Regions from separate parts of the Agrobacterium sp. 16-172Ci genome, predicted to be linked through region 2. Evidence: predicted binding sites of a transcription regulator. Region 2 holds the regulator's gene; the other holds the start of a gene.
What was found. Region 2 encodes LexA, which represses DNA repair genes until DNA is damaged. Its sites were predicted from a motif close to TGTTCNNNNTGTGTTCNG; they were not measured.
Positions count from the first base shown of each region.

Region 1: a site for LexA is predicted at 2,292-2,309, ahead of uvrA (excinuclease ABC subunit UvrA). Genes of this name have one in related genera too.

Region 1 is NZ_JBNWBW010000007.1:88,190-93,353, reverse strand. Features, by position in the region: gene ACQZ40_RS09650 (HPP family protein) at 122-1,270, shown strand; gene ACQZ40_RS09645 (hypothetical protein) at 1,308-1,562, opposite strand; gene ACQZ40_RS09640 (single-stranded DNA-binding protein) at 1,602-2,177, opposite strand; gene uvrA (excinuclease ABC subunit UvrA) at 2,442-5,164, shown strand, end outside.
Region 2 is NZ_JBNWBW010000003.1:11,648-16,811, reverse strand. Features, by position in the region: gene ACQZ40_RS04805 (ComEC/Rec2 family competence protein) at 1-1,403, shown strand, start outside; gene ACQZ40_RS04800 (glutathione S-transferase family protein) at 1,424-2,101, opposite strand; gene lexA (transcriptional repressor LexA) at 2,376-3,098, opposite strand; gene ACQZ40_RS04790 (TRAP transporter large permease subunit) at 3,345-4,604, opposite strand; gene ACQZ40_RS04785 (TRAP transporter small permease) at 4,601-5,134, opposite strand.

The sequences.
Region 1 (5,164 bases), on a different contig from region 2:
TTGGCGGTGCCTGCGCAATAAATTCTCGCCAATCGCCAAAACGCCGGAAAATCCTCCCTTTAAATCCGGCCGCCGCTTCGGCTAAAAGACGCATGTTTTTTCGGATTCGAAAGTTATCTCCATGCGTTCCACGCTGCGTCGCCTCATCCCGGATGCCGCACCCGTCAGCAACAGGGAAAGGCTGCGCTCCGCAACCGGCGCCTTTGTCGGCATTCTGCTGACCGGCCTTCTGGGAAGTCTCGCTCTCAGTTTCGATCCCACCCTGCCCGCCATGATCGCGCCGATGGGCGCTTCGGCCGTGCTTCTGTTTGCCGTGCCCTCCAGCCCGCTGGCGCAGCCCTGGTCGATCCTATGCGGCAACCTCGTTTCGGCCTTCGTGGGCGTGACAGTGGCGCTGCTGGTTCCGGATCTATTCCTTGCCAGCGCGCTTGCCATCAGTCTTGCCATCGCCGCGATGATGGCTTTGCGCTGCCTGCACCCGCCAAGCGGAGCGGTGGCGCTGACCGCTGTTCTCGGCGGCCCTGCCGTGCACAGCCTCGGTTATGGCTTTCTGTTGTGGCCGGTCGCCGGAAATTCGCTGATCCTTCTTGCCTTGGCCCTCGCCTATAACAATGCCACCGGCCGCGCCTACCCACACGGCCTGAAGCTCGGCAAGGCCTCCCATGGCACCACCGATCCGACCCCCATCCAGAAAATCGGCTTTTCCTCCAACGACCTCGACGAGGTACTGAAGGAATATGACCAGGTACTGGATATCGACCGTGACGAGCTCGAAACCATTTTACGCAAGACCGAACTGCGCTCCTGGCGTCGCCGTGCGCTGCATCTCGATTGCGCCAGCGTCATGTCGCGCGATGTCGTCGGTGTTGCGCCTGATGACAGTCTGCGTCATGCCCACGCGCTGATGCACAGCCACCATTTCAAGGCATTGCCGGTCACCAACGATAAAGCGGAGATCGTCGGCATCGTCACCCAGACGGATTTTCTGGAAAAGGCGAGCTGGAGAAACGGCCGCCCCTCCATTGGTTTCCTGCAGCGGCTGCGCCTCATCCTCTCCGGCGCAAGCGCCCCCAACGATACCGTCAAGGACATCATGACATCGCCGGTCAGAACCGTACGGCCTGAAACGGCAATCGAGGAGGCCATCATCCGCTTTGCCGAAGAAGGACTGCACTACCTGCCGGTCATCGACGCCAGAAGCAAGATGGTGGGAATCGTGTCGCAATCCGATGTCATGGTGGCGATGCTGGCGGACAAGGTGGCGGCATAGTCTGCCGCGACGCCCCTGGAACCGGCAAAGCCGGATGTTAGCGCCTCGCCTTCAGAAGACGCTGCCATAGCGTGCCGCCGAAGAACCGGCCGAGCACGACAAAATATGCGATGATAAGCACAAAGGCGATAAAGGCAGGCACACCGTTCAAGGCAAAACCCTGTGGCGTGCGCCCGCCTGCAACCGCCGCCACGAGAAATCCGGCGGCGAAAAACGCCGTCCAGAAATCGAGGAAGAAGGCAAGAACGATGCGCCAGGTTGCCGGCTGTTTCGGTGCGGGCGCATCACTCATACCTGTCTCCCGTTACGCTTTCCCGAATTCGCCAGCCGCTCAGAACGGAATATCGTCATCCATGTCGTTGGAGAAGCCGCCGGAAGGCTGGCCGCCGCCACGGGAAGAGCCGCCGCGCGACGAGGACTGCTGGTCGTAACCGCCGCCATAGCTGGAGCCGCCGCCACTGCCATAATCGTTGCCGCCGCCGAAATCGCCGCCGCTGCGGCCACCGCCCTCACCGCGACCATCGAGCATCGTCAGCGTGGAGTTGAAGCCCTGCAGCACGATTTCAGTGGAATAACGGTCGTTGCCGGTCTGGTCCTGCCATTTGCGCGTCTGCAGCTGGCCTTCAATATAGAGCTTGGCGCCCTTCTTGACATATTGCTCGACGACCTTGCACAGGCCTTCGTTGAAGACGACGACGGTGTGCCATTCGGTCTTCTCGCGGCGCTCGCCGCTGTTGCGGTCCCGCCAGGTCTCCGAGGTGGCAATGCGCAGATTGGCGATGGGGCGGCCGTCCTGCGTCCGGCGGATTTCGGGATCGGCGCCCACGTTCCCGATCAGAATTACCTTGTTTACGCTACCAGCCATCTCGTCATCCTGTCCGCCGGCCATCATGACCGGCAATTGCATTTCAAAAAATTCGACACACAATAGCTGCCGCCGCCCGCAAAGGGCACCGCAAGCATGGAACTATCCACAAAGAATAATCTTAAGCTGCGGGAGCAGACATTCGCGCTTGCAATTCGTTCCTTTTTTGTTCTATTAAATCGCAGATTTCGAGTCAAGCATTCCGAAAAGCTGCGACCGAGTGGGAATAGACCTCGACACATCCGGCTGCGTCACTACATAAGGACGCGCTGCCATCAAGCCTGTTATTTTTGTCCGAGCCTTGTCATGAGTGAACTGAAGACGATTTCCATCCGTGGCGCCCGCGAGCACAACCTCAAGGGCATCGATCTGGACCTGCCGCGCAACAAGCTGATCGTCATGACCGGCCTTTCCGGTTCGGGCAAGTCCTCGCTTGCCTTCGATACGATCTATGCCGAAGGCCAGCGCCGTTATGTCGAGAGCCTGTCGGCCTATGCGCGCCAGTTCCTGGAAATGATGCAGAAACCGGATGTCGACCAGATCGACGGCCTCTCGCCGGCAATCTCCATCGAGCAGAAGACCACATCGCGCAATCCGCGTTCCACGGTCGGCACGGTCACCGAAATCTACGACTATATGCGCCTGCTGTTCGCGCGTGTCGGCGTCCCCTATTCGCCGGCCACGGGCCTGCCGATCGAAAGCCAGACGGTGAGCCAGATGGTCGACCGCATCCTCGCTTTCGAGGAAGGCACACGTCTTTATATTCTCGCGCCGATGGTGCGCGGCCGCAAAGGCGAATATAAAAAGGAACTCGCCGACCTGATGAAGAAGGGCTTCCAGCGCGTCAAGGTGGATGGCCAGTTCTACGAAATCGCCGACGTGCCCGCCCTCGACAAGAAATACAAACACGATATCGACGTTGTCGTTGACCGCGCCGTCGTGCGCCCGGATATGGCCGCACGCCTGGCCGACAGTCTCGAGACCTGCCTCAAGCTTGCCGATGGCTTGGCAATCGCCGAATTTGCCGACAAGCCTCTGCCGCCGGAAGAAACCGCCGCTGGCGGTTCGGCCAACAAGTCGCTCAACGAGACCCATGAGCGGGTGCTGTTTTCGGAAAAATTCGCCTGCCCCGTTTCCGGTTTCACCATTCCGGAAATCGAGCCGCGGCTGTTCTCCTTCAACAATCCCTTCGGCGCCTGCCCAAGCTGCGATGGCCTCGGCTCGCAGCAGAAGGTGGATGAAAACCTGATTGTGCCGGAGCCCGCCCGTACCCTGCGTGACGGTGCCATAGCTCCCTGGGCCAAATCCTCCTCGCCCTATTACAATCAGACGCTGGAAGCGCTCGGCAAGGCTTTCGGTTTCAAGCTGTCGAGCAAGTGGTCGGATCTTTCGAAAGAGGCGCAGCACGCCATCCTGCAGGGCACCGATGACAAGATCGAATTCAACTATCAGGACGGCGCCCGCTCCTACAAGACAGTGAAGAATTTCGAAGGCATCGTGCCCAATCTTGAGCGTCGCTGGAAAGAGACCGACAGCGCCTGGGCGCGCGAGGAAATCGAACGCTACATGTCGGCGGCCCCCTGCCCGGCCTGCGCCGGTTATCGCCTGAAGCCGGAAGCGCTCGCCGTGAAGATCAACAAGCTGCATATCGGTGAAGTCACCGAAATGTCGATCCGCACCGCGCGCGACTGGTTCGAGGTACTGCCGGAAAGCCTCAACGCCAAGCAGAACGAGATCGCAGTCCGCATCCTCAAGGAAATCCGCGAACGCCTGCGCTTCCTCAACGATGTCGGGCTGGATTATCTCAGCCTGTCGCGCAATTCCGGCACGCTTTCCGGCGGTGAAAGCCAGCGCATCCGGCTGGCCTCGCAGATCGGTTCGGGCCTCACCGGCGTTCTCTATGTTCTCGACGAACCGTCGATCGGCCTGCACCAGCGCGACAATGCCCGCCTGCTGGATACGCTGAAACATCTGCGCGATATCGGCAATACCGTCATCGTGGTCGAACATGACGAGGACGCCATTCTGACGGCGGATTATGTGGTCGATATCGGCCCAGCCGCCGGCATTCATGGCGGTCAGGTGATCGCTGAAGGCTCACCGCAGGAGGTGATGGCCAATCCGAAATCGCTGACCGGCAAATATCTCTCCGGCGAACTCGGCGTCGCCGTGCCGGCGGAGCGCCGCAAGCCCAAGAAGGGTCGCGAAATCAAGGTTTTTGGCGCACGCGGCAACAATTTGAAGAATGTCACCGCGGCTGTGCCGCTTGGCGTTTTTACTGCCGTAACCGGCGTATCGGGCGGCGGCAAATCCACCTTCCTGATCGAGACGCTCTACAAATCGGCGGCGCGTCGGGTGATGGGTGCGCGCGAAATCCCGGCTGAACACGACCGCATCGACGGTTTCGAATTCATCGACAAGGTGATCGATATCGACCAGTCGCCGATTGGCCGCACGCCGCGTTCCAACCCGGCCACCTATACCGGCGCCTTCACGCCGATCCGCGACTGGTTCGCCGGCTTGCCGGAAGCGAAGGCGCGCGGTTATGCGCCGGGCCGTTTCTCCTTCAACGTCAAGGGCGGCCGCTGCGAGGCCTGCCAGGGCGACGGTGTCATCAAGATCGAGATGCACTTCCTGCCCGACGTTTACGTCACCTGCGATGTCTGTCACGGCAAGCGTTACAATCGCGAGACGCTCGATGTCACCTTCAAGGGCAAGTCCATCGCCGATGTGCTGGATATGACGGTGGAAGAAGGCGTGGAGTTCTTCGCCGCCGTCCCGGCCGTGCGCGACAAGCTGCAATCGCTTTTCGATGTCGGCCTCGGTTACATCAAGGTCGGCCAGCAGGCCAATACACTCTCCGGCGGCGAGGCGCAGCGCGTCAAGCTCGCCAAGGAACTGTCGAAACGCTCGACGGGCCGCACGCTCTATATTCTCGACGAGCCGACGACCGGCCTGCATTTCCACGATGTCAACAAGCTCCTGGAAATGCTGCATGCGCTGGTCGAGCAGGGCAATTCCGTCGTGGT
Region 2 (5,164 bases):
TGAAGAAGATTTCGGCTTTCGCCGCGCTCTTGATGACGCTCGCCTATTACCTGATTTCAGGTTTCGCCGTCTCCGCCGAACGCGCCTGGCTGATGATGTCGGTGATGCTGATCGCTGTGCTGTTCGATCAACCCTCGCTCAGCCTCAGGAATGTCGCGCTTTCCGCTTTGGTCATTCTCGCTTTTTCGCCCTCGGAAATCATGGGTCCGAGCTTTCAGATGTCTTTTGCCGCGACCATCGCGCTCGTCGCCTCCTATGCCGCCTGGAGCCGCTGGCGTATCGATCGCGAGCGTCTGTTCATCGGACGCAAACCGGCATGGATGACGGTGGCGCAAACGGCGGGCGCCATTATCGGCGGTGTCATCACGACGTCGCTGATCGGTGGTCTTTCGACGGCGATCTATTCGGTCGAGCATTTTCAGCGTGTCACCACCTATGGACTTTTCGCCAATCTGGCCGCCATGTCGCTGATCGTCATGCCTTTCGGCCTTGTCGCCATGCTGCTGATGCCTTTCGGGCTGGACGCACCATTTCTGAAGGTCATGGGATACGGCATGGCCCTCGTCATCGAGGTTGCGCAGGAGGTGGCGTCCTGGGGCGGAAGCGCTGCGACGGGCCGGCCGCACGGGTGGTTTCTGGGGCTCGCCTCGGCTGGTTTTCTGCTGCTGACTTTGCTGCGCAGCCGGCTTGCGCTTCTGGGCATGCCGCTTCTATTCCTCGCCTTCGGCCTGTCATCCGCCACGGCCTATCGCGATCCGCCCGATTTGCTTGTTCACGAGGATGGCGAGCTGGTGGCATTGCTGGAAGACGGCAAAGCCTACACGACGAAGGCTCAGCCGCAGGGTTTCGTTTATGGCCAGTGGCAAAGGGCGCTGCTTTTGCCGGAACAGCCTGTGCCGCCGGTCTTTCTAAAGAGCGAGGCTACGGCAAAAACCGTGGCTTTGGCCCCGAGGGCGAAGCTTGATCCGCAAGAGATGAGTGCAGTTGCACGGCAGATGACAGCGGCCTTGAGAGACGCCGAGCCCGGTGTTTTCACCTGCAGCAAAGGCACATGGTGTGTTGCGCGCGCGGGAAGCGGCGAATGGATCATCGTTCTGGAAGATGGCCGCTTTGCCGGAAAGGCTTGCGATATCGCCGATATCATTATCGTCTCCCGCAGAACGTCCTTCTCCCAATGCCGCTCGGGTGCACTTCTGCTGAACCGGGATATCCTGCGACGGATCGGTTCGCTGGAAATGGACTTCGCCGGCAACGAGCAGGCAGCGGTCGTCGGCAGGCTGCGCGCCGCAATCGCCGGCATGGACAGGCCCTGGAGCGAACATCGCTATTACGACTGGAAAAGCGGCCGTTTCGATCACGACGTGCCTGATGCCATCATGCGGTTGCTGGCGGCATCGCAATAAAGTGCCGCCAGCATGGACCGTCAGGGCTTGATGCGCAGATCCGCGGTCAATTCGCCGATCCCGCTAATTTCCTCTTCATGCGCCGCATCGCGCCAGACTTCCTTCAGTCCGGCCTCGTACCATTCGCGCATCGCGGGAAGGGCGAGCAGCCGGTCGCAATAGGCTTTCGCCGCGGGCGAAAGTTCCGCGCCATAAGTCTGGAAACGAAATGCCACCGGGCAGAAGAAGGCATCGACCGCCGTGAATTTCTGGCCGGCAAGAAAAGGCCCGCCGAATTTCGCGAGGCCTTCGCTCCACAGCGTATCGATGCGCTTTATATCGGCCGCAAGCCCGGTATCGCCACCCTTCGGCTTTACCCGAATGCCGACCGACATCGGGTAGAGATTGCGCAGCGAGGAAAAGCCCGCATGCATTTCGCTCGCCGCCGAACGTGACCAGGCCCGTGCCTGCTTGTCGGTCGCCCAGACGCCCTGGTGTCTTTCCGCCAGATATTCGGCGATCGACAGCGATTCCCAAACCGTCACGCCCTCATCGACAAGGCAGGGCACCTTGCCGGTCGGCGAGAAGGTGGAGAAGGAAACGCCTTCTCCGAACGGAACGAGTTTTTCATCGAAGGCGATGCCGAGCGTGCGCATCAACACCCAGGGCCGTAGCGACCATGAGGAGTAATTCTTGTTGGCGATATAAAGATCGTACATGACATGTTTCCCCGATATGACGCGCATTTCTATACCGGCGGATGGCCTTTGGAATATTGCAAATAATCCATGGCTCCCATAAGCCGCGTTGATGAATGGGAAGGTGAGGGAAGGGAGAAGGAGGCATATCCACGTCACCGCCCGGAGATGAGGGCGAAACACACCCTCTCTTTACTTGCGCAGGGCCGAATTGTTCCAGGGAACAAGCCAAGATGCCTCAAAGGGAGCGTCCTCTTCTCGATGACGCCCCTGGCGAAAAAAGGCGGGCTGCCAATTAATGATAACGGCGGATCAGCCCCACGAGCTTGCCCTGGATTTTCACCCGGTCCGGTCCGAAGATGCGGGTCTCATAGGCGGGGTTGGCGGCTTCCAGAGCGATGGACGCTCCCTTGCGGCGGAAACGCTTGAGGGTCGCTTCTTCATCATCCACCAGTGCCACGACGATGTCGCCCGGATTGGCCGTGTTGCCGTTGCGGATGATGACGGTATCGCCATCAAAAATGCCGGCTTCGATCATCGAGTCGCCCTTGACCTCAAGAGCGTAATGTTCGCCCGAGCCGAGCATGTCGACCGGCACGGCCACATCATGGGTGTTGTTCTGGATGGCGGAAATCGGCACACCGGCGGCGATGCGGCCCATGACCGGCACGGTGGCGGCGCCGGCGAAATCATTAGTGGGCGCCTTGGGGGCAGGGGCCGGCTCCGGCGTCTTCGGTTTGCCGAGGCTGCCTTCGATGACGCTCGGCGAGAAGCCGCGCTGCGGCCTTGCACCCGGCGCATAGGCCTCCGGTAGCTTGATGACTTCCAGCGCCCGCGCCCTGTTAGGTAGCCGGCGAATAAAGCCGCGCTCCTCGAGTGCCGTGATCAGCCGGTGGATGCCGGATTTGGATGCAAGATCGAGTGCGTCCTTCATTTCATCGAAGGAGGGCGGCACGCCGGACTCTTTCATTCTTTCATGAATGAAGAGAAGCAATTCCTGCTGTTTGCGCGTGAGCATGAGGAAAACACCCTTGAGAATCGTCGTTGAAGTCGCGAAACAAATACAGAACGAACACTATATGTTCCATATGTGTTCCGCAATCCCCTAAAACTTCGTGAAGGGTGCATCGCAGATCGTGATTTGATCGTCGAAACTATCAACAAAGCAGATCTAACGATGTGTGCCGCATCTTGAATACCAGAAACCACCGATCGGAGAGACCCGGCCGGTGGTTTCTGGCTGCCGTTTGCTACGGCTCTTATATCAGTAGATCGTGAGCGCAGGAATGAAGCTGACCGCGATGAGGAGCAGCATCGCCATGGTGAAGAACGGCCACAATTCCTTCGTCGTCGCGCCGAGCGGCGCTCTGGCTATGGAGGACGAGATGAAGAGTGTGGTGCCGATCGGTGGCGTATAGAGCCCGATACCGAGATTGATGACCATCATCATGCCGAGCTGCACCCGGTCGAGCCCGATCATATCGGCGAGCGGCACGAAGATCGGTCCGAGCAGCAGGATCGACGGCGGCAGATCGAGCGGCATGCCGATGATCAGCATCAGGATGTTCATCATGAGAATGATCAGGATCGGGTTGGAGATATTCTCGGCCACCCAGGTGGCGAAATGCTGGGGCGCCTGATCGAAGGTCAGCACCCAGCCCACCGCCGCACTGCCCATGATGACCAGCATGACGACGCCGGTTGCGGAACCAGCTTCGACGAAATTGTCGCAGAAACGCTTCCACGTCAGATCGCGATAAAAGAAGATGCTGAGCACGAGCGAATAGACGACGGAAAGAACGGCCACTTCGGTTGGCGTTGCAAAGCCGAAGCGGAGGCCGAGGATGATCAGGATCGGCAGGAGGATCGCCGGCAGGCTGCGGAATGCAAGTAGCGCCAGATCGCGCTTGCGGATGCTTTCGTCACGCACCGCATAACCGCGCCGCACGGCAATGGCCCAGCAGACGAAGATGAAACCGGCGGCCATGAGCAGGCCCGGCAGAATGCCGGCGATGAACAGATTGGCGATGCTGACGCCGCTGACCAATGAATAGAGGATCATCGGGATCGACGGCGGAATGAGCACGTCGATGACCGCTGAGGTGGCATTGTTGGCCGCACAGAGGGGAGCGGGGTAGCCTTGGCGCTTTTGCCATGGAATGAGCACCGAACCGAGTGCGCTCGCATTGGCGACCGCGGAGCCGGACACGCCGCCGAACACGACCGACGAAATGACGGTGGTGGAAAGCGGGCCGCCGCGCCAGCGCTGCATGGCCTTGGAGGCGAGTTCCAGAAGCTGGGTTCCGAGTTTGCCGCCGAGCATCAGCGTGCCCGCGAGCATGAAGAACGGCAGCGCCAGCATCGGGAAAGACTGCGTCTGGTCGTACACCTGCTGCGCCACGATCAAAAGCGGCACATAACCGTTCCACAGCACGGCGACGCCGGCAGAGATGATCAGCGCATAACCGACCGGAACCGCAATCATCATTAGAATACAAAATGCAATGATCATCACGATGGTCATAGCGGCATCTCCTCGGTTGCACCGTGCGGGCGGGCATGCCAGCCGCTGGAGAGAATGCGCAGGCTCGCGGTTGCGGTCGTGACCGAGACCAGTGCCGCGCCGAAGGCGATGGAATAATATCCGATGCTATTGGGCAATTGCAGCACAGGGCTGATTTCCGCGCCAGCGATCTCGGCGACGACAAGCGCCTGCTGCGCGAGAATGACGAAACTTGCGACCGTCACGAGATTGGCGAACAGCAGAACGCCCACCTTGCCGCGTTCGTCGAACTTGTCATAGATCCATTCAACCGCCATATGCGCGCCGCTCTGCGCGGCAAGGGTAATGCCAGCGACGATGAACCATGGAAACAGCATGGTTGGCAGTTCTTCCGCAAAATCCAGCCCGCCGGATGTCGATAGATAGCGGACGATGACGTTTGCGGTCATGATGACCGTGAGCAGAATGCCGGTTGCCACGATGATGATGCGGCAGAGGGTGGCGATGAAACTGTCAACGCGATTGGCGGCGGACAAGGCTCCTTCGAGCATTGGCGCATCTCCTGAAAACTGAAACCGTAT